One region of the Paenibacillus vulneris genome, then DNA from elsewhere that is predicted to be linked to it. Evidence: riboswitches for the same ligand, from Rfam matches in the RefSeq annotation. Region 1 holds a riboswitch; the other holds the start of a gene.
The links. A riboswitch is a leader RNA that binds a small molecule or an ion and turns the genes downstream of it on or off. The one in region 1 is predicted to bind cyclic di-GMP.
Positions count from the first base shown of each region.

Region 1 (6,103 bases):
AAAGGATGTGCCGGATTTGCCGTACGCGATCGCCCCGCTGCCTGCATATAAGGAGAAAGCGACGCAGGTATCGTTCTGGGCCAATGCCATTACGAAAAACGTGCAGGGCAAAAAGCTTGAAGCCGCCGCGGAGTGGCTGAAATATTTGACAAGCAAGGAAGTGCAGGAGCAATGGGTGGAGAAGGTCGGTGAGCTTCCGGCCAAGAAGGAGGTCGCTTTGCAGGAGAAATATGCCAAGGATGAGAAGCTGGGGCCGTTCATTCAACAGCTTGGCGTGGCACATGCCCATTTCTTCGTTGATGAGAAGCTGGAGCGGGACTACTTCACAGAGGCGGTCGATCAGGTCGTGCTGAACAAGGTGCCTTACGAGAAAGCTTTCGAGGAGCTTGTATCGAAGACGCAGAAGCTGTATGACGATTATTGGGCGAAGCAGGATAAGAAATGAGGCGGGAGTCAGGGGGAGTGTCTATGGAACAAGTAAATAAGCTTGCACTCCGTAAAAAGCCAATTTCCTTTAAAAGCGGGCTCAGCTATAAAAAGCAGCGCTATCTGTTTATTTACAGCTGCCTTCTGCTGCCCCTTCTTTTTTTTGTCATCGTACGTATTCTTCCTATTGCCTATGCATTCAACATTGGCTTCCGGGAGTGGGATTTATTGTCGGAGGAGAAGCCCTTCGTCGGATTCGACAACTATGCAGCGCTCTTTCAGGATACGAAGTTCATCAGGTCGCTCGGCAATACGTTCGTATATGTTCTGATCGGCGTGCCGGGGCAGTTGATCGCCGGTTTGGCGGTTGCGCTCCTTCTTCATAAGCTCCATGTATCCAGAGGCTTGTACCGGACCCTTTACTTTATCCCCTATATCACCAGTGTAGTGGCGGTAAGCTGGGTGTTTCGCTGGATTTTTATGAAAAACGGAGTTATCAATGCGCTGCTCCTGAAGCTGGGTCTCGAGCCGCAGCTATTCCTGGGCTCTCCGTCTCAAGCGATCTTTATTGTTATTGCCGCAATGATATGGCAGAGCATCGGGTTTCAGATGATTGTCTTTTTGAGCGGGCTGGAGAATATCCCGACCTTGTATTACGATGCAGCTTCCATCGACGGAGCGAACCGCTGGCAAAGGTTTCGTTATATTACCTTACCGCTGCTCAACCCGGTTCTAGTGTTCTCCGTCATTATTGCCAGCATCAGCTATCTGCAATCGTTCACCCAGGTGTTGAATATGACCTTGGGAGGTCCGCTGAACTCGACGGTTTCCCTGGTATTGTATATCTACGATATGGCCTTTAAGCATTTCAATATGGGAGAGGCGGCTGCGGCGACCGTGGTGCTGTTTGTCATTATTTTATTGCTGTCTCTGCTGCAGATGAAGATATTAAGCAGCAAAACAGAGTATTAGGCCCTAGGGGGTGAAGGCAGTGAAGGTTACAGGAAACGCCGGTGGAACGAACAAGAGGCGCCGGTTCGGGGCTACTATAGTTCTGCTTCATATCGTACTCATCATCGGAGCTGCGGGAATGGTATTTCCTTTTGTGTGGATGATCGCCACCTCCTTGAAGCTGCCGAAGGACGTATTCTCCTTGCAGCTGATTCCGGAGACGATGACCCTTGATAATTATGCGGCCTTGTTCGTCCAATCCCCGTTCGCCGATTGGATGCTGAACAGCCTGATCGTAGCCTGCATAACGACGGCAAGCGTGGCGCTGTTTGATACGGTAGCAGGCTATATTCTGGCCCGATTTTCATTTCACGGCAAGCAGGTTATCTTTATCGCCATCTTAAGCACGATGATGGTGCCTACGGAGATGCTGATCATCCCCTGGTATATCGCCTCTGTTCAACTGGATTGGGTAGATACGTATACGGGGATTTTGTTTCCCGGGATCATGTCGGCTTTCGGCATTTTCCTGATGAAGCAATTTATGGAGCAGGTTCCTCAAGAGCTGCTGGACGCAGCCAGAGTCGATGGTTTGAATGAATGGAGCATCATGGTGCGTATTGCGGTGCCTCTTGTTCGTCCCGCGCTGGCTGCATTAGGAATACTTACTTTTTTATCCAGCTGGAACGCTTTTATTTGGCCGCTTATTGTGACCCAGTCGCCCGAACGATTAACCATTCCGGTGGGCATATCCTTCTTCTCGAGCGAACAGAAGGACAGCAGCGGCTGGGCGATGATTATGACAGGAGCAAGTGTCTCGGTGCTTCCGCTAATCGCCGTATTCCTGTTGTTTCAAAAGCATATTATCCGCGGCATTGCATTAACGGGACTGAAATAGGTTCTTCACCACTTGGCGGGTACTTATATGAATTTGGCCTCTTTACAAATAGCCGGATATAGTAGTAAAGTCATGGAGATGCGGTTGGTGCTATAGGAAAACAAGTACTATTTTGCCAGCTTGTATGCTACAATGGATGTAGTTTGGCTATATAATCACCATGACAAATCGATAATGGCAAACTTGCCGAAAGGCAGGGACGCAAAGCCACAGGCCTAAAGGAGCATTCCTATGGCGGCTGGGTTACCGAAAACGGCGCATAGGTTCTAAGTTTTGCAAAAACAAGACTGCCCAATTTCGGGCAGTTTTTTTTAATTCTTATAACTTTCTTTGTAAAGGGGCTGTATCATGTGCAAGCAAACTTCGTGAACCCGTTCTTAACTTCATCACTTCATGTCATTGAAACGCTGATCCAAATTAAACCCATTGTCGGGCAGCTTAGTATGAGAACGATCCAATACACGGAGGATTACGTTTGGCTCAAAATCGGGATTCTAGGCCAGCTGCAAAAGGATATTATTTTTGGTATTCCCGAGACGGTTGCTTTACGGATGGTATCCGGGATGATGGGCGGTTACCCCCTCACGCATTTTGATGAGATGTGCCAGAGCGCGGTCGGCGAGCTGGGGAATATGATTAGCGGAAATGCCAGCACCTTGCTGTTTCAGCAGGGGATCGAAGTCGATATTACACCGCCGAGCCTCATTAATGGAGCTGCAAACCATTGGGGTGGCGAAGTGTTCAGTATTCCTCTTAGTCTGGAATCCATCGGAGAATTTCATATTTATATTTCCGCATAATAATGTATACTATTCCTATGAGACAAAATGTATATAAAGTCCTATAGTTTTGAGCATTGGACTTCCGATCTCTTTATGATATGTTATGTAATATCACACTCCTATATATAGGCGGGTTTTCTTTTATGGATGCAGAGCCTTTGTTAAAGCATGTAAGGGATAAGAAGTCACAGGTTATTGAGCAGTGGCAGAAGCTGATGGAGGAGCAGATTTTACGCGGGTATAATGTATCCAATATGATGCGCAGGGGCGACATCTATTTTGATTATATTACCGATCTTCATATTCCCCCGGAGCAGCATCCGATTCGGCAATTGGTTGACGATTGGTGCGGAAGGTTCGAGGAATTGGGGCTTCAAATTATTGATATTATTCAATGCTCTCACTCATGGCGCCGCGCCTTGCTGGATGTACTCGGAGATTCGCTGCCGGCAACCTTGTATCACCAAATTTGTCTTCGAATCGACGATTTCGAGGGAATCCTATGCAAGCATTATTGGCAGATTACATTGGCTTCAATGATAGAAAAAGATACGGCTATTCACCAGCTTCACGACGACCTGATGAATCTGATCGGGAAAATGGCCGCCAGCATGGCGCACGAAATTCGCAACCCTTTAACTTCTATTAAAGGGTTTATTAAACTGCTTCGTTCTAATATCCATTCTCTGCCAAAAGAGAAGATAGACTCCTATTTGGAGTTCATAGAGGATGAATGCAACAATATGCATATGCAGGTGACCGGATTTCTCAGCTTCTCCAAGAAGCCTATGGTGGAAGAAGAGAAGGAGCCGATCTCCGTCAAGCAGATGCTGGAATACAACCTGTCGTTGCTGCGCCCTCGACTAATTAATGAAAATGTCAATCTGTGCGTTAAAATTCCGGAGCATATGACCCTTCGCGTTCAGAGGCTGGGAATCCAACAGGTGCTGAACAATTTGATTAATAATGGTATCGATGCGCTCTCTCAAGCGAAGTATGATAAAAAAATGAAGATATCCGCCTTCGAGGACCAGCGTAAAGCCTATATTCACATTACGAATAACGGTCCTCCTATTCCGGCGGAGCTCGCCAAGTCGCTGTTTGTTCCATTTGTTACCAACAAAACGAATGGAACGGGTTTAGGTCTTACGATTTGCAAGCAAATTATGCATAAAAATGACGGGGAGATCTCGTTCTCCAGCACGGATAAGGAAACTGTATTTATGCTGACCTTTCCCAAGTCGGCTTCCTGAATAACTGAATCCATAATAGAGGAACTGCAAGCGATTAAGCTTGCGGTTTTTTTGTATGCACATATACCTGCAATAACTTACCAACGGTTAAATAAGGAGCCGGGAGGGGTTTGTTCATGCTCCGTTCATATTCGTGGTGTACTTTAATCGAAGAAATCGAATGTGCCCTGTCGTCATTCGTCCGGGCATAACGTGGATGCCGACGCTGATAAAGCAAAGCTCAGTACCGCTTACGAAGAAAGCTTTGCTCCGCAAAGCTCTTAGGAGGGGAACCCAATGAACAAACTGACCAGCTTCTCCATGAAAAATGTAGCTGCGGTGTTCATCATGATAGCCATATTGATGGGCGGAGGCTTGTACTCAGCATCTACATTGAAAGTGGAGAACATGCCGGACGTATCCTTTCCGGTAGTCTTAATTTCCACCACCTACCAAGGTCCGCCTAAGGATGTGATGGAAGAGGTCACGAAGCCTATAGAGGATAAGGTGGCCAATATCGAGGATCTTGATTCGCTGACGTCTACCTCAAGCGATAACGTATCCACTATCATCGTCCAATTCAAGCAAAATGTAGACACGGATAAGAAGAAGCAGGACTTGGAAAGTCTGGTGCAGGAAGTGAAGCTCCCTGCGACGGCAGATAGACCCAAGGTATCCACCTTCGGCTTTGCTTCGATACCTGCCTATTACTTGGCGATCAATGCCGACAACGGCATGAGCCAGACCGAGCTGGATCAGCTCTATGAGGACAAAATCAAGCCAGGCTTTGAAGCGATGCCAGGCATTGACCATCTGGACTCCATCGGCGCTAGAGAAACGACCATGGATATTCAGCTGGATGCGGATGCATTGAACAGCTTTGGCTTGACCCCGGCGCAAGTGACGGCCTCGCTGCGCAGCGCTTTGTCCAACGGGCCAATCGGCTCCGTCGAGTTTGACGGCAACACGAAGATGGCGCGGGTCACCGGCAATCTCGACAGCCTGTTTGGCTTGGAGCAGATGGAGCTGACCACAGGCAGCGGCAGCACGATTACGCTGAAGGAGATCGCCAAGATTAAGGCGGTAACCGAATCTACCTTTAACGCCCGCCTGGATGGGAAGCCGGCTATCGGCGTTCATTTGTACAAGACGAAGAGCGCGAATGCCGTTGATTTCTCCAACGATACGGACAAGCTGATCGCAGAGTGGCAGCAATCGATGCCTGGCGTGACCTTCAAAGCCGTATACAACAGTGCGGACGAAGTCAAAGAATCCGTAACCGGCATGCTGAAGGAAGGCATATCCGGGGCGCTGCTCGCCTCCTTGATGATTCTGTTGTTCCTGCGAAATGTTCGTATGACGTTGATCGTTCTAGTATCCATCCCGTTGTCCATATTAATCACCTTGCTCGCGATGTCTCAGCTTAATATTACTCTTAACATCATGACGCTTGGCGGTATGTTTATAGCGGTCGGGCGTGTCGTCGACGATAGTATCGTGGTCATCGAGAACATATATGCCGCGCTGCAAAAAGCGCATGAGCGCAACGAATCGGTAATCAAGCTTGCAACCAAGCAAGTGTCTATGGCTATCACATCATCCACGCTGGCAACCGTCGGGGTATTTGCTCCGATCGGGATGGTAAGCGGCATAGCCGGTGAATTTTTCAGACCATTTGCCATTACGCTCGCCTGCGCCCTGCTTGCATCCCTTCTGGTGGCGCTGACGGTGATCCCGATGATGGCCAAGCTGCTGGTGATCCGCGGCGGAAGCATCAAGCATCATGATGAGAACAAGCGTGGTCCGGTCCAAGC
Region 1 covers NZ_BAABJG010000021.1:150,709-156,811, reverse strand. The annotation lists gene ABEA66_RS19085 (sugar ABC transporter substrate-binding protein) at 1-445, shown strand, start outside; gene ABEA66_RS19080 (carbohydrate ABC transporter permease) at 469-1,398, shown strand; gene ABEA66_RS19075 (carbohydrate ABC transporter permease) at 1,418-2,275, shown strand; cyclic di-GMP riboswitch class I at 2,442-2,526, shown strand; gene ABEA66_RS19070 (chemotaxis protein CheX) at 2,626-3,075, shown strand; gene ABEA66_RS19065 (sensor histidine kinase) at 3,201-4,310, shown strand; gene ABEA66_RS19060 (efflux RND transporter permease subunit) at 4,587-6,103, shown strand, end outside.

Region 2 (6,103 bases), on a different contig from region 1:
TTGTAGCAAGGGAGGTTCGCGACCTCGGGTACGATCAGGTCACGGTCGAGAACGGACGGGTGACCTTCGTTGGGGATGAGCTTGCCATTGCCCGGGCCAATCTATGGCTGCGCACCGCGGACCGCATCCTGGTCAAGATGGGACAGTTCAAGGCAGTCACCTTCGACGAGCTGTTCGAAGGAACCAAAGCGCTGCCTTGGCCGGATTGGATCCCGGAGCATGCGGAATTTCCCGTGGAAGGCCGTTCCCATAAATCCCAGCTGTCGAGCGTACCGGCCTGTCAGGGGATTGTTAAAAAGGCGATCGTCGAGAGCATGAAGCAGCGCTACCAAACGGAATGGTTCCGCGAAACCGGAGCGCGGTACGTCATTGAGGTGGCGCTGTTGAACGACGTGGCGACGCTGACCCTCGACACCACGGGCGTCGGCCTGCATAAGCGGGGCTATCGCAAGCTCGTGACGGAAGCCCCGCTCAAGGAAACGATGGCTGCAGCGATGATCCTGCTGAGCCGCTGGCAGGCGGAGCGCCCGCTGTACGACCCGTTCTGCGGGTCGGGCACCATTCCGATCGAGGCTGCGATGATCGGGTGGAACTTGGCGCCTGGCCTCAGGCGCACCTTCGCCGCCGAGGCGTGGCCTGTCGTGCCGGAGGCCCTGTGGGCCGAGGCACGGGAGGAAGCCTTCGATCTCGTGCGGGACGATGTGCCGCTCGAGATCACGGGCTCGGACATCGACAGCAAGGCGATCGATGTGGCGTTGGCCGCCGCCAAGGCGGCCGGGCTGGCGAAGGAGCTGAGCCTGCAGGTGGTGCCTGTAGCCAAGGCGCATCCCCGCAGCGATTATGGCTGCATCATCACGAATCCGCCGTACGGCGAACGGCTTGGCGACAGCAGCGAGGTCGAGAAGGTGCTTCGCCAGCTTGGCGGGGTAACAGCCCATCTGCCTACCTGGTCCACCTTCATTCTGAGCCCAAGCAAGCAGCTGGAACGGTATATGGGCCGGCCGGCCGATAAGAAGCGCAAGCTGTTCAACGGACGGATCGAATGCAACCTTTATCAATACTTTGCTCCCGGCGGGCTCTATGGCTGGCGCAAAGAGGAAAAGAAGGAGCCCGGTTCAGCTGCTCCATGAGTGATTCCACTGCAAGCGCATCCTTGTGATACAAATGCTCAAGTATAATGTTCTTCGATTCCAGCGCTTGCTCCAACCGGTTCAGCAGGCGCTGCCGATCATATAAATCAGCAACCTGAATGCCGATTTTCAAATATTTATCCGCATAAAAAGGCGCTATCCCGGATTTCGTAGAACCGAATTGTCTGCTTCCGAGCCGTTCCTCCTCCAGCGCGTCGAACAGCAAATGATAGGGCAGAATGACCTGGCACCGATCCGAAATCCGAAGCTGAGGCTTCGGAACTTGTCTTGCCAGAAGCTTCTCATACTCCTGAACCAGGCCGCTTATATTGAGCGCCGCACCCGGCCCTATGACATTGATAACCCGTTCGTGGAAAACGCCGGAAGGAAGCATATGCAGCACGAACTTGCCGAATTCATTGATAATCGTATGCCCCGCGTTGTTGCCTCCCTGAAATCGAACCACCACATCCGCATCGGATGCCAGTAAATCCGTTACCTTCCCTTTCCCTTCATCTCCCCAGTTCGCTCCTACGACTGCCGTTACCGTTCCTTTCAAAGAGTATCCTCTCCTTTTTGATTTTGTAAGCCTCACATTGTCATTATATTGGTTATTGTGATATAAAAATAATGAATAATATGAATATCTACTATAAATGGAGATAATGGATGGAGACGAATCTGGAAGGATTAAAAGTATTTTTGGCCGTGGCCAAAGCCGGGAGCTTCTCGAAGGCATCCGAAGCATTGTTTATCACCCAGCCTGCGGTCAGCCATTCGATCAAGCAGCTGGAGGAGCAGCTGGGAGGTCCTCTGTTCTTCCGAACCTCCAGGGGCGTTAAGCTGACCGTAGAGGGGGAGGTGCTGCTTCGTTATGTGGATCAAGCGTTCCAGCTCCTGGCTGAAGGAGAGCGCAAGCTGACGGAAATGCATCAGATGCTTGGCGGCGTCGTGCATATCGGAGCTAATGATACCATTTGTAAGCACGTGCTGATGCCTTACCTGGAATCGTTCCACAATAGCTATCCGCAAGTGAAGATGCATGTAACGAACCGTACGACGCAGGAAACCGTCAAGCTCTTAAAGGAAGGGAAGATCGATTTCGGGGTCGTGAATCTGCCCATTCAGGATCATCAGCTAACCATTCGAAGCTGGAAGCCGCTGCATGATATCTTCGTTGCCGGAGCAAGCTATGCCGAGCTGATGAAAAGGCCGGTGACAGCCGCCGAGCTGGCCCTGCAGCCGCTCATTATGCTCGAGCGGGACAGCAGCATTCGTCAATATGTGGAACGTTTTTTCCATGGTCAGCAAGTTAGAATCACTCCGGAATTCGAGCTGGGGAGCATGGATCTGCTGATCCAGTTCGCCAAGGCAGGATTAGGCATTTCCTGCGTCACCAGGCAGTTCGTCAGCGATGAGCTGGCTTCGGGCGAGCTGTTCCCGGTGCTGCTGGAGCCCGAAATTCCTCCCCGTCATATCGGTATCGTGACCTTGAAGGATGTCCCGTTATCGATTGCGGCTACAACGATGCTTGATCTTTGTCTGAAGGACGGACCTGCCGCTCAATAGCCGGATAGAAGCAGCTTCTTATGAACAATTTTAAACTCCGACAAACATCTTTTTCAGTATGGCTATGTTGGTTTTTAATATTTCCGAGCATTGGTTCTATCATTTGTGTAATACTATGGTCGAAGAGGATTCCTTTTGGTTGAGAGGGGATAGTGAAATATGTCAGAGGGCAACATTGGATACGGTCAAGTGAACATTATTTGTGCAGAAGATTGTGGAAATGCAACAAAAAAAGAATTACTTAGAGCGTTTAATGCTGCCTTTGTACGTAACGATATTGGCTTCATCACGGATACCATCATAGAAAATATCCAATGGAATTTTATCGGCAGCAATGTATTACAGGGCAAGGATCAAGTGTTCAGAATGCTTGAAAAACTGATGGATAAAAAACCAACGGAGCTAGTTATTAGCAATATCATAACGCACGGATATTCCGGTTCTTTACATGGCACCCTAAAACTCGATGGCAACATTAGCTACGCTTTCTGCAATATTTATCGTTTCAATAGCAGTTTGAACAAAACAAAAATTAAAGAAATTACTACTTTTATTATTGACATTTCAAAGTAGTAATAGCTAAATCGGCCGCCTTTCTATTAGGCGGTTTCCTATTTGATCGAAAAACAACAGTTTAATTTCAATAGCCATATAAAAAAAAGAATGCACCGCTGCTTGCAGCAATGCATTCCTTTTGGCGGCTAAGCCAGCCTTCTTGCTTCGAGTCTGCAGCTTAAATAATCGTACAGGCTCAAAAACAAATCATTCACGAAATCGCACCGAAACGAGAATTTCACTTCCCCGCGCCAGTAAAAGGTCAGCAGATGGCTGTTTTTACCCATAACCATCTCTACGTCCCAACAGGGATGCTGCAGCTCGAACACTTCCTGGTTAATAAACATCTTGGGTCCTTCATTAGACAAATATACGCCGATCAAATTGCTTCCGAGCTTTGTAAAAAAGCCTTGCTTGGTCATAAACTCCCGTTCTTCACCCGACATGGCGAGACCCTCCTGACTGTAACTTTTGCGTACCCAAACACGACGAAAAGACCCCTCTGAGCCTAGGCAGGAGTCCGCTATCTATGCGTAACACCGTTCCTTCGGCAGCTGGCTGGCAAGAACCTCTGCAAGGATTCGTAGCCCCTGTAGCTTTGCGTCACAAGCTTTCACCTGCTTTGCCTTTTCGAGATCGAAATCTGTCAATTCGCGCAACAAAATACGACATTCCTAGCATATAAGATAGGCCCTAAGGAATACATATTCTTTAATACCTAATTTCGCAAATTTTCCACGGACTTTAGACCTAATTTATAAACTTGTTCTCCCCTGCGGTAGAATAAGGTTCCGAACAAGGTAATCACAGCCATTGTGACAAATAGTCCCGATCCGCCCCAATGCGTAAGAAGGACGCCCCCCACCATCGGACCTATGAAATGTCCCAAATTATTGAACGATTGCGCACCGAAATAAGTGCCCCTCATGCCTTCCGGTGCCAGCCGGTCTACCAGTACGTTTGCCTGCGGATAATTCAGAATTTCTCCCAGCGTGAAGAAGAACATGGATAGCATAAAACTGATCCAGCCCGCCGACAGAGCGAATCCGATATCCCCTACGGCAAACATCACGTTCCCGATTGCAATAGCTGTCATCGGCCCCCACCGTTCGAACAGTCTTGACAACGGAACTTGAAGCAGCACGACGACAACGGCATTCAGGCTCATAAGCAGCGCGAATAATGAGGCGCCGCCGGCAATATTTTGTTCAATATACTGCGATAAGGTCACGGTCATCTGGGAGTATCCGATCGCTCCCATGATAGCGCCGCCGATATAAAAGCGGAACACCCTGTCTTTTCGTACGATATTCCATGCGGATAATATCGTTACACTGCTGCGTTTCTCCCCCTCGATCCGTTTGATGCCGAACCTGCGCAGCAGCACTCCCAGACCTGCCGCATACAGAAGATAAAATAACCCCGTAATCATAAATGGCAGCCAAGCTTCCATCGTACCGAAGAAAGCGCCGAGCAGCGGCCCCACCGATACGCCTACATTAATGGCAATATACCGTAAGGAAAATACCTTGAGCCGTTTCTCCTTGACCGTCACGTCCGCCATTAACGCCTGGGATACCGGTTCGTATAAGGAACGGCAAAGTCCGTTCAGCATATTGAGCAGCATGAATGCAACCGGAGACTTCACCAAGGCAAAACCAAAAAATACGAGCACCCATCCGTACAGTGCCGCCAGCATGATGGTTTTCCGTCCCAGCCTGTCTGACAGCGCTCCGCCGACGAATCCTCCTACCGTGGAGGCTAACGGCCCTAATCCGATAATCATTCCTATGAGAACGGGACTGAGCTGCGTATCCTTGGATAAGTAGATAGCCAAAAACGGCATACTCATAGAGGAGGCTGTGCGGGCTAATATGGTTCCGAAAAGAAGAACGTGGACAATGGGATGATATTCACGAAAAAATGATGCTAATCGCTGCATGCAGTGTTCTCCTTTGCGGCCAACTCTAGTTTTTCTACCATTGGTAAATAAAAGATTTACTCATTATACTTCAAAACCTCCATCCTGTCTTTAGTCAAAAAAAGAGAGCCTCCCTCATGGGAAAGCCCTCTGGAAACATGTATTGTTATTTTAAATCTTCACTTACCTTGATCACGTACATTTGAGACGGGTTCTGGTTCAGCTTCAATTTGCCCTGATCATCGTAGCCGTCCACGCCAAAGTCGTTGTCGTTTACAACCGCAATCGTATTTTTATCAATGACCGTCAAGCCTTCCAATTTTTCATGTGGATAGCCTAGCTTGGCGACATCGACAACCAGTTCCTTCGTAACAGGAACGATTCCTTTCTCTTTCAGCTGCGCTATCGTCAGCTTCTCCAGATCGTTGCTGGCCTCAGTGCCTAACAGATTCGTTGCTTTGGAAAAATCCGCTCTGTAAATCCGCTTGAGCTGCGCTTCCTCTCCCGCGTTTTTATCACGCTCGTCTACCAGAACTACGTCAGAGCTAAGCGCGGACAAGTCGCTGATGACGACATCCTTTTGTTTGACATTTTTGAAGCTGCTTGCGTTTTCAGCAACATAGACGTACTCGCCGATGATTTTCTTGGTGGACAGATCCATCTTTAAAATCCGCAGATGGCGGGATTCCTCGCCGGTCTTTTTATCGGGTACCGCCATCGGACTTTGAATGGAGGTGTACAAATACTTCCCGTCCGGAGAAATGGTTACGCCCTCGAAGCCGCGATTGGCAATACGGTTGTTGTATACTGCAGGCAGCGTATCATAGATTTCCATCTGAGCGCCGGCAGCCACAAGCTTGTCCTTCGAGCCTTGAGGCACATAGCGGCCGATGACCGTTCCATCTCTCTTCACTTGAAGGATGGACGG
Region 2 covers NZ_BAABJG010000027.1:159,361-165,463, reverse strand. The annotation lists gene ABEA66_RS23660 (THUMP domain-containing class I SAM-dependent RNA methyltransferase) at 1-1,130, shown strand, start outside; partial or broken gene ABEA66_RS23655 (adenylosuccinate synthetase) at 1,117-1,689, opposite strand; gene ABEA66_RS23650 (LysR family transcriptional regulator) at 1,800-2,699, shown strand; gene ABEA66_RS23645 (nuclear transport factor 2 family protein) at 2,859-3,272, shown strand; gene ABEA66_RS23640 (hypothetical protein) at 3,401-3,700, opposite strand; cyclic di-GMP riboswitch class I at 3,801-3,891, opposite strand; gene ABEA66_RS23635 (MDR family MFS transporter) at 3,973-5,196, opposite strand; gene ABEA66_RS23630 (esterase-like activity of phytase family protein) at 5,342-6,103, opposite strand, start outside.
Region 2: linked by a shared signal. The riboswitch ahead of ABEA66_RS23640 (hypothetical protein) and the one ahead of ABEA66_RS19070 (chemotaxis protein CheX) in region 1 are both predicted to bind cyclic di-GMP.